One region of the Virgibacillus sp. FSP13 genome, then DNA from elsewhere that is predicted to be linked to it. Evidence: riboswitches for the same ligand, from Rfam matches in the RefSeq annotation. Region 1 holds a riboswitch; each other region holds the start of a gene.
The links. A riboswitch is a leader RNA that binds a small molecule or an ion and turns the genes downstream of it on or off. The one in region 1 is predicted to bind S-adenosylmethionine.
Positions count from the first base shown of each region.

Region 2: linked by a shared signal. The riboswitch ahead of ACW2QC_RS10850 (methionine ABC transporter ATP-binding protein) and the one ahead of ACW2QC_RS15580 (methionine ABC transporter ATP-binding protein) in region 1 are both predicted to bind S-adenosylmethionine.
Region 3: linked by a shared signal. The riboswitch ahead of ssuE (NADPH-dependent FMN reductase) and the one ahead of ACW2QC_RS15580 (methionine ABC transporter ATP-binding protein) in region 1 are both predicted to bind S-adenosylmethionine.

Region 1 covers NZ_JBSVKG010000021.1:50,007-54,408, forward strand. Annotated here, with positions in the region: gene ACW2QC_RS15575 (NAD(P)H-quinone oxidoreductase) at 43-1,020, shown strand; SAM riboswitch class I at 1,123-1,229, shown strand; SAM riboswitch class I at 1,325-1,428, shown strand; gene ACW2QC_RS15580 (methionine ABC transporter ATP-binding protein) at 1,502-2,533, shown strand; gene ACW2QC_RS15585 (methionine ABC transporter permease) at 2,523-3,173, shown strand; gene ACW2QC_RS15590 (MetQ/NlpA family ABC transporter substrate-binding protein) at 3,186-4,004, shown strand; gene ACW2QC_RS15595 (M20 family metallopeptidase) at 4,029-4,402, shown strand, end outside.
Region 2 covers NZ_JBSVKG010000010.1:78,193-82,594, reverse strand. Annotated here, with positions in the region: gene ACW2QC_RS10870 (arsenate reductase family protein) at 1-218, shown strand, start outside; gene gcvH (glycine cleavage system protein GcvH) at 296-679, shown strand; gene ACW2QC_RS10860 (toprim domain-containing protein) at 970-1,323, shown strand; gene ACW2QC_RS10855 (thioredoxin family protein) at 1,334-1,648, shown strand; SAM riboswitch class I at 1,738-1,847, shown strand; gene ACW2QC_RS10850 (methionine ABC transporter ATP-binding protein) at 2,125-3,153, shown strand; gene ACW2QC_RS10845 (methionine ABC transporter permease) at 3,143-3,811, shown strand; gene ACW2QC_RS10840 (MetQ/NlpA family ABC transporter substrate-binding protein) at 3,828-4,402, shown strand, end outside.
Region 3 covers NZ_JBSVKG010000026.1:10,638-15,039, reverse strand. Annotated here, with positions in the region: gene ectA (diaminobutyrate acetyltransferase) at 1-360, shown strand, start outside; gene ectB (diaminobutyrate--2-oxoglutarate transaminase) at 405-1,652, shown strand; gene ACW2QC_RS17000 (ectoine synthase) at 1,699-2,085, shown strand; SAM riboswitch class I at 2,207-2,314, shown strand; gene ssuE (NADPH-dependent FMN reductase) at 2,438-2,989, shown strand; gene ACW2QC_RS16990 (LLM class flavin-dependent oxidoreductase) at 3,029-4,402, shown strand, end outside.

The DNA of each region.
Region 1 (4,402 bases):
ATACTAATTTCCAACAAAAATAAGTTTACAAGGAGCTATATAATGAAAGCAGTTGCAGTTAATAACCCTGGTGGCGCAGAACAATTACAATTTGAGGAATTTCCGAAACCAACAATAGGTAGTGGGGAACTGTTAATTCAAGTAAAAGCATTTGCAGTTAATCGTACTGATATCATGACGCGTGAAGGTAAATCTGGATATATGCAAAATCCAATTTTAGGTATTGAGATTGCTGGAGAAGTGGTAGAGGCTGCAGAGGGAACAGATATAGAAACTGGAACTCGAGTGATGGGCCTGGTAAATGGCGGGGGTTATGCAGAATATACTATTATGCCGGCTGATCGAGTAATACAGATTCCGGAAAGTTTATCGTTTGAAGAGGCGGCAGCGATCCCAGAGGTATTTCTCACCGCATATCAAACATTATTTTGGTTGGGTAATCTAACGGATCAAGATACGGTTCTAATCCATGCAGGTGGAAGTGGGGTTGGTACAGCGGCTATCCAATTAACCAAGCAAATGACAAACGCAAAAATTATTACAACGGCAGGCTCACAAGAAAAATTAGGTTTTTGTCAGTCGCTTGGCGCAGATGTTGGAATTAACTATAAAGAACAGAACTTTGCGGAGGAAGTTTTAAAAACCACCGATCAAGAAGGGGTAAACGTCATACTCGACTTCATTGGTGCTTCCTATTGGGAGAAAAACTTACGAAGCATTGCAATCGATGGACGCTGGGTGCTGATTGGTGTACTTGGTGGAACAGAGGTTGAAAAAGTAGATTTAATGTCAATTCTTGCAAAGCGAATCCATCTGAAAGGGACATTATTAACGCCAAGAAGTGATGCCTATAAAAAAGCTTTGACAGAGGAATTTATTCAAAAGGCAATCCCCCTATTCAATCAGAAAAAGCTGAAGCCAATTGTTGACCATACCTTTGCATTCAAAGACATTCAAGAAGCACATCGATATATGGAAGCAAATAAAAATATTGGTAAGATAGTCATTTCTGTTAACTAATCATTGTTACAATACCACCTTTTGAAATTTTTAAAAAATGCATTGACAAAGCTTCATAACGGTAGTATTGTATTAAACAATATCAAATGAATATTTTGTAACTTCTTATTCAGAGAGGTGGAGGGAATTGGCCCTATGAAACCTCGGCAACGGACTTTTTTATAAAGAACTGTGCCAAATCCAACAAGCATTCGCTTGAAAAATAAGAAGAGTGAGCGGAATTAAAATGCAAATCTCTTCTTATGAATATCATAAGGAGGGATTTTTTATTTCCATATGCAAATAAACAACTAAATAGCAAGACTTCTTATCCAGAGAGGTGGAGGGGCTGGCCCTATGATACCTCGGCAGCGGACTTGTAAAAGTACTGTGCCAATTCCAGCAAGCAATAGGCTTGAAAGATAAGGAGAGGGAAACCCGTAAATGCCTCTTCTTGTTTTTCAAGAAGGGGTATTTTTTCATTTTAAAGAGGAGGGGAATAATGATTACTTTTGAGAACGTAACGAAGATATACCAAAGTGGCGAACAACAGATAGAGGCACTGGATGATGTTGATTTACAGATCGAAAAAGGCGAAATATATGGTGTTATTGGATTTAGTGGCGCCGGAAAAAGTTCATTGATACGTTGTGTGAATTTACTTGAACGACCGACTTCTGGAAAAGTAGTTGTAAATAATCAGGATCTACTCAGTCTTTCTCCAAAGGAACTAAGGGAAGCAAAACGAAGCATCGGAATGATTTTTCAACACTTTAATCTACTAAATTCAAAAACGGTTTTTACGAATGTGGCAATGCCGTTATTACTAATGAAGACACCTAAGGAAGAAATTAAAAAAAGAGTTAATGAACTGTTGGAGTTTGTCGGACTGAGTGATAAGGCTGATAATTACCCAGATCAGCTTTCAGGTGGCCAGAAACAACGAGTAGGTATTGCGCGAGCCTTGGCAACACAGCCATCCGTTCTATTGTGTGACGAGGCAACATCGGCACTTGATCCGCAGACAACGAATTCAATCTTGAGGCTTTTGAAGAAAGTTAATCAGGAATATAACATTACCATTCTAATCATTACTCATGAAATGGGGGTTATCCGTGAAATATGCGATAAGGTGGCAGTGCTTAACCAGGGTAAAGTGATTGAATCAGGATCTGTATTTGATGTATTTGCCCAGCCCAAAACGGAAATTGCCCATAATTTTGTAAGTACAGTCATGCACGATGAAATACCGAAATCAGTCCATCAATTAATTGAATCCCAAGAATCTACCAATCAAATTTATCGAATTGTTTTTGTTGGGGAATCAGCAGGTTATCCGCTGTTATCGCAAATAGCTAAACGATTTGATGTAGAGGTAAATGTTTTGTTTGGTAGTATTACGGAATTGCAAGGGACACCATTTGGTAACTTAATTGTGAAGTTTGCAGGTGAAACGAAAGAAGTGAGTAGAGTTATTATGCATATTAACCAACAAAAAGTAACGGTTAAGGAGGTATTAGAGGATGTTAGTTGATTGGGATCAAATTCTCGCGGCCCTATGGGAAACAGTTTCGATGGTTGCATTTTCATTATTATTCGCTACGATCATTGGCTTACCATTGGGAATCCTGCTCGTTGTAACACGTAAAGGACATTTATGGGAAAATGCTCCAGTATTTAACGTCCTAAATGCAATTGTAAATGTGTTTCGATCGATACCATTCATTATTTTGATGGTTGCAGTTATTCCATTTACCCGACTAGTTGTAGGAACATCAATTGGAACCGCAGCAGCAATTGTTCCAATGGTACTATTTTCAGGTCCGTATATTGCTAGGTTGATTGAAAACTCACTATTAGAGGTTGATCCTGGTGTCATGGAGGCCGCTCAAGCAATGGGGGCAACGCCTAGACAAATAGTAATTCGCTTTTTAATTCCAGAAGCATTAAGTTCACTTTTATTAGGGTTAACGATTGCAACGATTGGATTAATCGGTGCATCAGCGATGGCTGGTGCGATCGGTGGTGGTGGACTTGGGGATTTAGCAATTACATATGGGTATCAGCGCTTTGACACGGTAGTTATGGTTATTACAGTGGCGATACTTGTTGTCATGGTTCAAGGTCTACAATCTACTGGAAATATACTATCAAGAAAAATTAGACGACGATAGGGAGAGAGGATTATGAAAAAAGTTTGTTTTCTATTATTATTTATGATTTTATCAATGGCCATCAGTGCTTGCTCAAGTGGTGATGCGGCATCAAGTGTAAAAGTAGGAATTAGTGGTTCTGACACAACGATTTGGGATTATGTTGCAGAAAAGGCAAAAAAGGAGGGAATTGACGTTGAGATTGTTCGCTTTTCCGACTATGTTCAACCAAACTTGGCATTAGCGGAAGGGGAGATTGATGTGAATGCCTTTCAAACTGTCTCCTATTTTGACGCATTTATTAAAGAACATGATTTAGATCTTACTCCAATTGCAACAACAGTCATTGCACCAATGGGGTTGTACTCTGAAAAATATGATTCAGTAGATTATTTACCCGATGGTGCGACAATTGCTTTACCAAAAGAGGCAACGAATATGGGCCGAGGATTGTTATTACTTCAAGAAGCGGGCCTAATTAAGCTAGTAGATGATTTTGATGGGAATGGGTCAATTGATAAAATTGCCGAAAATCCAAAGAACATACAGATTGAAACATTGGTGGCGGCTCAAACCCCGCGTGTTTTGCCGGATGTTGATGCATCAATTATTAATAATGGAATTGCTGTAGACGCTGGCTTTAGTCCTTTAGAGGATTCCATTTATCACGAGGATGAAACGGCAACACCATACATTAATATCATTGCTGTCCAGTCAAAAGACAAAGATGATGAGGTGTTAAACAAGTTGGCAGAGATTTATCAATCAGACGATGTTGCAGATTTTATTATTGAAGAACGTAATGGAAACTCAATACCAACATTTGTACCGTTAAGTAAAATTGGTTACTAAAAAAATATAGAGGAGCGGATGATAATGACTGTTATTACACAGGGATTGGATCAAATCAAACAACGTATTATTGAAAATATAGAGGAAAATGAAGAGAAATATATTCATACAAGTCACGCGATACATGATAAGCCAGAGATTGGCAATGAGGAGTTTTTTGCCTCTGGGTTATTAACAGATATTCTTAGTCATGAAGGATTTGTTATTGAAAAGGGAATAGCAGGACATGAGACAGCGTTTTTAGCTAAAAGAAGAGGAACAAAAGAAGGATTGCGAATTGGGTTTTTAGCTGAGTATGATGCCCTTCCAGAAATAGGCCATGCGTGCGGACATAATATTATCGGAACAACAAGTGTTGCGGCGGCTGTAGCCTTAAGTAAAATAATTGATGAAATTGG
Region 2 (4,402 bases), on a different contig from region 1:
TCGAGAAAAGTGGACTACCAGCCAAAAAGTTTTTTAATACAAGCGGGAAGAAGTATCGGGAATTAAACATCAAGGATAAAATTAAAGAAGCGACAACAGAAGAAATGGCGACAATACTCGCATCTGATGGGATGTTAATAAAACGACCAATTGTTACGGATGGGCAAAACGTAACGGTTGGATTTAAGGAAGAAACGTTTGCTGAAATTTGGCTATAGAAAATAAGCTGAAATACTAGAAATAAAAGCTGTTACCTTGTATAGTAATAGTGCAATTAATTAACGGAGGGATTTCAATGAGCTTACCAAAAGACTTATTATATTCAGAAGAACATGAATGGGTAAAAAAAGAAGATGACAAAGTACGTATTGGAATTACAGATTTTGCACAAGATGAACTCGGCGATATTGTCTTTGTTGAGCTACCAGAAGTAGGGGACGATATCGAAGCCGATGAGCCTTTCGGAAGCGTCGAATCTGTTAAAACTGTTTCGGAATTGTACGCACCAATCAGTGGAAAAGTGGTTGAAGTGAATGAAGAGCTAGATGATAGTCCAGAATTTGTAAATGAATCTCCATACGAAAAAGCATGGATGATCGTTGTTGAGCCATCTAATCAATCAGAACTTGACGAACTATTATCAGCTGAAAAATATGAAGAAGTTATTCAAGAAGACTAATCACATAATCATTCAATAATTTTAGGCTGGCTTGCATCTTTGAAAAAGGATGTAAAGTCAGCCTTATTCGCATCATAGTATTGTTATATAGGGCTGTTCAAAAGGTGCAATAATAAGTATCTATGCGATCGTAAAGGAAACTTTGCTAGATCTAGGACAATTTGGAGAAGTCAATTTTAGCTTTCAGACCTGCCAGTCTATGCTGTGGCGATCTTACTTGTGATTTGTTACTTTTTGTACATATACTTACGAATCATATTGCTTGATTCCTTAAGGAGTGCTATGTGATGATGACACATGAATCGGAAAAGGTTATTATTGTCGAAGGTCTTACGGACAAAAAGCAAATCAAAAAAGTAATCACGGACGATGTGGAGATCATTTGTACAAATGGTACACTCGGTGTGGAACGATTTGACGAGCTTTTATATACGTACGATTTAGACAATAAGGATGTTTTTATCTTAGTTGATGAAGACAATTCAGGGATTAAATTACGCAAACAGTTAGCGCGCGAGTTGCCACATGCCGAACATATTTATGTTAGCAGTGAATATCGTGAAGTTGCAACAACACCTGAGCAAGTACTCGCAACTGTCTTAGTAGCTAAGTCTATTGCGGTTAATCCGATATTTTTGATTTAGGGTGATTCCTTTGCAAGAGATAACAGCGGAAGTGTTACAGCAAGATCATTATTTATTATTTGTTCATACTCCTTTTTGTGGAACTTGTGCATTAGCTAGAACAATGCTGGATAAAATTGAATCTGTTCATCATGAGCATATTTTTTATGACATGAATGCGTCGTTTCATCCTGAATTTATGCAGGAAAATCAGATTGAAAGTGTACCATGTCTGCTAGTTAAAAATGGCAATGAAGTGCAAGAAAAAGTATATGCTTTTCATTCGATTGCCAATATTTATAGCTATTTAGTGAAGTATAAGCCGGAGCTATTCGTTGGGAACTGACGATTATGAACTAACGAAAGAATGTTTTATATTGACATAGAGAAATAAGCGTGCTATCATCAATTTTATCAATTTAAACGAATTTAAATCTCTTATCTTGAGCGGTGGAGGGACTGGCCCTGTGAAACCGCGGCAACCTTCAAACTTAAATGTTTGAAAGGTGCCAATTCCTGCAAAGTAACACTTTGACAGATGAGGGAACGAAAAGGCATATATTACGTCTTTCTGTTCTCTTACAGAAAGACGTTTTTCTTTTTATGAACAACTTGGAAAGTATAAAATTTGAAGCGCTATTTTAGTTTTGTGACTTGGTAGGCCTTGTCCAGCTCCAGCGCCCAGCGACTAGCAGATCTTTTTGGTGGGGCGAACGGAGTGCAAACGGTTTTCGGTGGGACGAATGAAATGCAGTCCCAGAGTGCTCCAGTTTGTACATCGCTACCGGGCGTTTGCGCTTTTCTGAATTAGGAGGAATACTTGTGATTTCGATAGAGAATTTAAGTAAAGTTTTTACATCCAATAAAAAGCAAATCACGGCTGTTGATGATTTAACGCTTGATATAAAAGAAGGGGATATATTCGGTGTTATTGGCTACAGTGGAGCGGGAAAAAGTACGTTTGTCAGGCTGTTAAACCGCTTGGAGGATCCAACACATGGCCGTGTGACCATTGATGGGCAAGAAATTACCACACTAAATTCAAACCAATTGCGTATAGCTCGGCAAGAAATAGGAATGATTTTTCAACATTTTAATTTACTATGGTCGCGGACAGTAAAGGATAATATTGCATTTCCTTTGGAGATTGCAGGTGTTCCAAAGGCTGAACGGGAGAGCAGGGTTAATGAGTTAATTCAACTGGTGGGCCTTTCTGAACGGGGTAATGCTTATCCATCACAATTAAGTGGTGGACAGAAGCAACGTGTCGGAATTGCTAGAGCGCTTGCCAATAATCCGAAAGTTCTACTCTGTGATGAGGCGACATCTGCACTTGATCCGGAAACGACAAATTCTATTTTAGATTTATTAGTGGATATTAATCAAAAGCTTGGATTAACGATTATTTTAATAACCCATGAAATGCACGTTATTCGTAAAATTTGCAAACAAGTTGCTGTAATGGAAAACGGTAAAATTGTGGAACAGGGTGATGTTCTTGACGTATTTTTACGACCAAAACAGCAAGTGACGAAAAAATTTGTGGAGCAAGTAATGGGGACTCAAGATGAAAATGAAGGTGTAAATGAGCTGGTAAATACCTACGAACACGGAAAAATAGTTCGACTTCATTTTATCGGTGAAACAACCAATCAAGCATTAATAAGCCAAGTGGCTAAAAAATTTGCTATTGATATAAATATTTTACAAGGGAAGATTACACAAACACAGGCAGGAGCCTATGGAACCTTGTTTGTACAAATGGAAGGGAAAGCAGAGGAAATGGATAAGGCGATTGATTTCATCACCCAAACCTCAGTAGAAGTGGAGGTTGTCCGTGATGCTAACTAATTTATTTCCAAATCTTGACGTGCAGGATTTTTGGACAGCAACATATGAAACCTTTTATATGACGTTACTTTCGTTAGTTGGAACATTTATATTAGGGATTCTACTTGGATTACTTTTGTACCTAACAGCGAAAGACGGTATTTGGCAGAACAAGTTTCTTAATCTTATTGTCGCAACGATTGTGAACGTATTCCGCGCGATTCCTTTTATCATTTTAATACTATTGTTATTCCCGTTTACTGATTTTCTTATAGGTACGATCCGTGGCCCAAACGCTGCATTACCAGCACTAATTATCGGGTCAGCACCATTTTATGGACGACTTGTTGAAATTGCTTTAAAAGAAGTGGATAAAGGTGTTCTAGAAGCAGCCAAAGCGATGGGAGCCAAAACACGCACGATCATTTTCCGAGTATTATTACCGGAATCGATGCCAGCACTTATTTCAGGTATCACGGTTACCGCGATTGCCTTAATTGGTTACACCGCAATGGCTGGTGTTATCGGAGCTGGCGGTTTAGGAGATTACGCGTACTTTTACGGATTCCAACGACGTGACTTTGACGTTGTATTCGTTTGTACCATATTAATTGTTATCATTGTATTTATTTTTCAATTCATTGGCGACTTTGTTTCCAATAAATTAGATAAAAGATAAAAAGGAGAGAATTATCATGAAAAAGATTTTAGCTATTGTTTCTGTATTAACGATTCTTGTATTAGCAGCATGTGGTGGAGATTCGGACGAAGGCAGTTCAGATAATAAGACAATAAAAGTCGGTGCCTCTAGTATACCGCACGCAGAAATTTTAGAAGAAGCAAAACCATTACTTAAAGAAAAAGGCATTACACTCGAAATAGAGGAATACCAAGATTATGTTCTACCTAATGATGATTTGGAAAGTGGCGAATTAGATGCCAACTACTTTCAGCATATTCCTTATTTAGAACAACAAATTTCGGAGATTGGTTATGATTTCACGCAAATAGGTGGCATTCATATTGAACCAATGGGAGTTTATTCAAAAACAATATCCAGTATCGATGAAATAAAAGATGGTACAGAAGTTATTTTAAGCCGTTCTGTTGCGGACCATGGGCGTATCTTGGCATTGTTTGAACGAGAAGGATTGATCAAACTTGATGACAGTGTGGATACAGTGGATGCAACGGTTGATGATATCGTGGATAATCCAAAAAACCTTAAATTCTCTGCCGATGTGGATGCAGCGCTTTTACCTGAATTGTA
Region 3 (4,402 bases), on a different contig from region 1:
ATCGTTGCTAAAAGGGACGGAGAAACAGTTGGATTTATTTCCGGGTTTGTTCGCCCAGATAAACCGAATACACTTTTCATCTGGCAGGTAGCTGTTCATGAATCGCAACGAGGTCAAGGATTAGGGACGAAGATGCTTTTTCAATTACTAGATCGTGAGTCTTGTGAGGACGTTCATTATGTTGAAGCAACAGTCTCACCATCGAATATACCATCGCAGCACTTATTTTTAGGTCTTGCGAAAAAACTTGAGACGAATTGTATAACATCTAGTTACATTTTATCGATTGATTTTCCACGAACAGGACATGAAGATGAATTGTTGTATAAGATTGGACCTATTTCAGAAGAAAATAAATAAAGGGAATGATGCAGGTGACAACAGCAGTATTAAGCGATGCGAAAATGAAAACGTTTGAAGAACTTGAGTCTACAGTAAGAAGTTACAGCAGAGGCTGGCCAACTATCTTTACAAAGGCTAAAGGATATAAGTTATGGGATATAGATGACAAAGAATATATTGATTTCTTTGCAGGTGCCGGAGCATTAAATTATGGTCATAATAATGAGGCAATGCAAGAGAAAATGATTGATTATATACGTAATGATGGAATAATTCATAGCCTCGACATGGGTACAACGCCAAGACAAAAATTTCTAGAACGATTTAATGACGTTATACTTACACCTCGTGAACTCGACTATAAAATTATGTTTCCTGGACCAACAGGAACAAACACAGTCGAAAGTGCCCTTAAAATTGCTAGAAAGGTTACTGGACGTGATACTGTAATTAGCTTTACAAACGCATTTCACGGCATGACAATCGGTTCCCTTTCTGTTACAGGAAATTCATTTAAACGCCATGGTGCTGGAATTCCACTTCACCATTCAGTTTCCATGCCATTTGATGAATACGTGGAAGATCAAGATTCAATTGCGTATTTGGAACGATTTTTAGAGGATAGTGGAAGCGGTGTAGCATTACCGGCAGCTATCATTTTGGAAACCGTTCAAGGTGAAGGTGGTATAAATGCTGCAAGAATGGAATGGCTGAAAAGAATAGAAAATATTTGTAAACGCTGGGACATTTTATTAATTGTTGATGATGTTCAGGCAGGATGCGGCAGAACAGGTACTTTCTTTAGTTTTGAACCTGCTGGAATTAATCCGGATATTGTCTGTCTTTCCAAATCGATTGGCGGAATTGGCTTACCAATGGCAATTACGCTAATTAAACCAGAATATGATCAATGGGGACCTGGTGAACATAATGGGACATTCCGCGGTAATAATCTAGCATTTATTGCTGCAGCGGAAGCATTGACCCATTGGGAAACAGATGAATTAAGTCAGGCAATTAAAGAGAAGGCATTTATTTTAAAAGAAGGCATTAAATCTATTATCGAAAAATTCCCGGAGCTTAATGGTGAGGCTCGTGGTAGAGGCCTTATGCAGGGGATAGCAGTTGACAATACAAATGATCTTACAAGTAAAATTTGTTCAGAAGCATTTAACCGTGGCTTAATTGTTGAAACTTCAGGACCAAACGATGAGGTCATTAAGTTCCTTCCACCGCTAATTATTGATGAGGAAGGACTTAAAAATGGACTTGGAATCTTGGAAGAAAGCATACATGACGTTCTTGCTTAATATATTTTAATAGATATGCTTATAAATGGAGAGGAGAAATGAAGAAATGATCGTAAAATCACTTGAAGATATTATAGGTACTGAGGACGAAACATCAGGAGAAAACTGGACGAGTCGCCGGTTTTTATTGAAAAAGGACAATGTTGGTTTTAGTGTGAATGATACGTTAATTAAAGCTGGTACTGAGAACTACTTTTGGTATAAAAACCATATTGAAGCAGTTTATTGTATTGAAGGTGAAGGGGAAATTGAAAAAGTAGAAACTGGTGAAGTATGGCAGCTTAAAGCAGGAACAATGTATACACTAGACGAAAATGATAAGCACCTACTTCGCGCAAGAACACAAATGCGCATGGTGTGTGTATTTAATCCACCACTTGTAGGAACAGAAACACATAATGAAGAAGGGTATTATCCATTGTTGACGGAATAAAGTAACAGGAGAGAAGGGGACATATTGATCAGTACCTTCTCTCCTTCTAGTACATAAGAAATTTAAATTCATGCTTGACTTATCGGATTAATAAGAATAAACTATATATTAAAATTAAATAATCTTATCAAGAGAAGCCGAGGGATCTGGCCCTATGAAGCTTCAGCAACCTCTGACATTTTTCAGGAAGGTGCTAATTCCAGCGGGAGTAATTCTTGGGAGATAAGAGCGGAATTTGAATGTTAATCGTAATAACCCTCTTTTCTCACGTAAAAGAAAAGGGGGTTTTCTTATGAAAAAGTTTACAGTAGCGAAATGACGAACGTTAGAAAAAAAGAAGGGATGATTGTTTATGAGTGAAATTGTTGTTTTATCCGGAAGTCCATCCGCATATTCCCGATCAGAGCAGGTCCTAAAATATTTGGGAACTTTACTTAAACAGGAGCATTTTTCGGTGACCCATATTTCGGTTAAAGATGTACCTCCTGAAACTTTATTTTCGGGAGATTTTGATAGTCCGACCGTCCGGGAGATCGCGACATTAGCCCAAGCAGCTAAAGGTGTCATAGTCGGCTCACCTGTCTATAAAGGCGCTTATTCGGGAGTTTTAAAAGCACTGCTTGATATACTTCCGCAAGATGTGCTCAAACATAAACCGGTCCTTCCACTCATGACAGGTGGGAGTATGTCTCATCTTCTAGCAATTGAATATGCATTAAAGCCTGTGCTAGCAACATTAAAAGGACATAACCTAAAAGGTATCTATCTACTTGATAGTCAGATTGACAAACAAAAGAAAAATCCAATAGTTGATGGGGACATTTTACAACGCACCAAAAAGCAACTACATTACTTTATCGAATTAGTGTATAAACAAAATGCACTAGCATCTTCATTGTATTAAAGAAACACTTGAGAAAAAATGAAGGAGGGCAATCAAAATATGCCAAACAAACGAATCTATTTAAATGCGTTTGATATGAACTGTGCGGGTCATCAATCTCCTGGACTATGGACTCATCCAGAAGATGAATCACATCGCTACAAAGATAGTGAGTATTGGATTGAACTTGCTAAACTACTGGAAAGAGGTCGATTTGATGCTGTATTTATTGCGGATGTATTGGGTACGTATGACGTATATCAAGGTTCTCGGGATGCGGCTGTTCGGCAAGGAGCACAATCCCCGGTTAATGATCCTTTATTAGTCGTTCCATTAATGTCAGCTGTAACGAAACATCTTGGATTTGGTGTTACAGCATCTGTCACACATGAACATCCTTATCCATTTGCTCGCCGGATGACAACGTTAGATCATTTGACGAAAGGGCGTGTGGGATGGAACATTGTAACCTCCTATCTCAAGAGTGCTGCAGTCAATATGGGATTAGCTGATCAAATGAAACATGATGAACGTTATGATATTGCAGCAGAATATTTGGATGTATGCTATAAGCTTTGGGAAGAAAGTTGGGAAGATAATGCTGTTAAGGTTGATAAAGAAAATGGCATCTACACGGATCCTGACAAAGTCCATGATATTCATCATGAAGGAAAATATTTTAAAGTTCCTGGTGCACACTTAAGTGAACCATCGCCACAACGAACGCCTGTCCTGTATCAAGCGGGTGCATCTACAAAAGGGCGTGCATTTGCAGCTGAAAATGCGGAATGTGTGTTCATTGGTGCGCCAACACTTGCCGTAGCCAAAGAGACGGTTAAACGGCTCCGTGCGGATATCAAAAAAACGGGAAGATCTCCGGAAGAAGTGCAAATCCTTACGATGTTTACACCGATAGTTGGTAAAACAGAGGCAGAAGCGAATGCCAAATTTGTAGATTATCAACAGCATATAAGCCATGAGGGAGCACTCGCTTTATTCGGAGGATGGACCGGAATTGATTTATCCGTTTATGAACCAGATCAAGTTATCAGTTATATTGAGAATGATTCAATTCGCTCAGCACTTGAAGGTTTTACAAAGATGGATCCTAATAAAGGATGGACAGTTGAAGAGATTAAAAACTTCGTCGGGATTGGGGGCATGAGTGCCTATACCGTGGGTTCACCTGAACAAGTCGCTGATACGATGGAACAATGGGTAAATGAGGCTGGTGTTGACGGCTTTAACATTGCTTATGCGATTACACCTGGTACGTTTAAAGACTTTATTGAGTATGTTGTTCCTATCTTGCAGGAAAGAGGATTGGTTCAACGAGAGTATGAAGGGAGTTCACTACGAGATAATTTATTTGGTCATGGAGATCAGTTGCCAGTTCATCATCCTGGAAAACAAATGAAGGATTTGCTTGTTAAG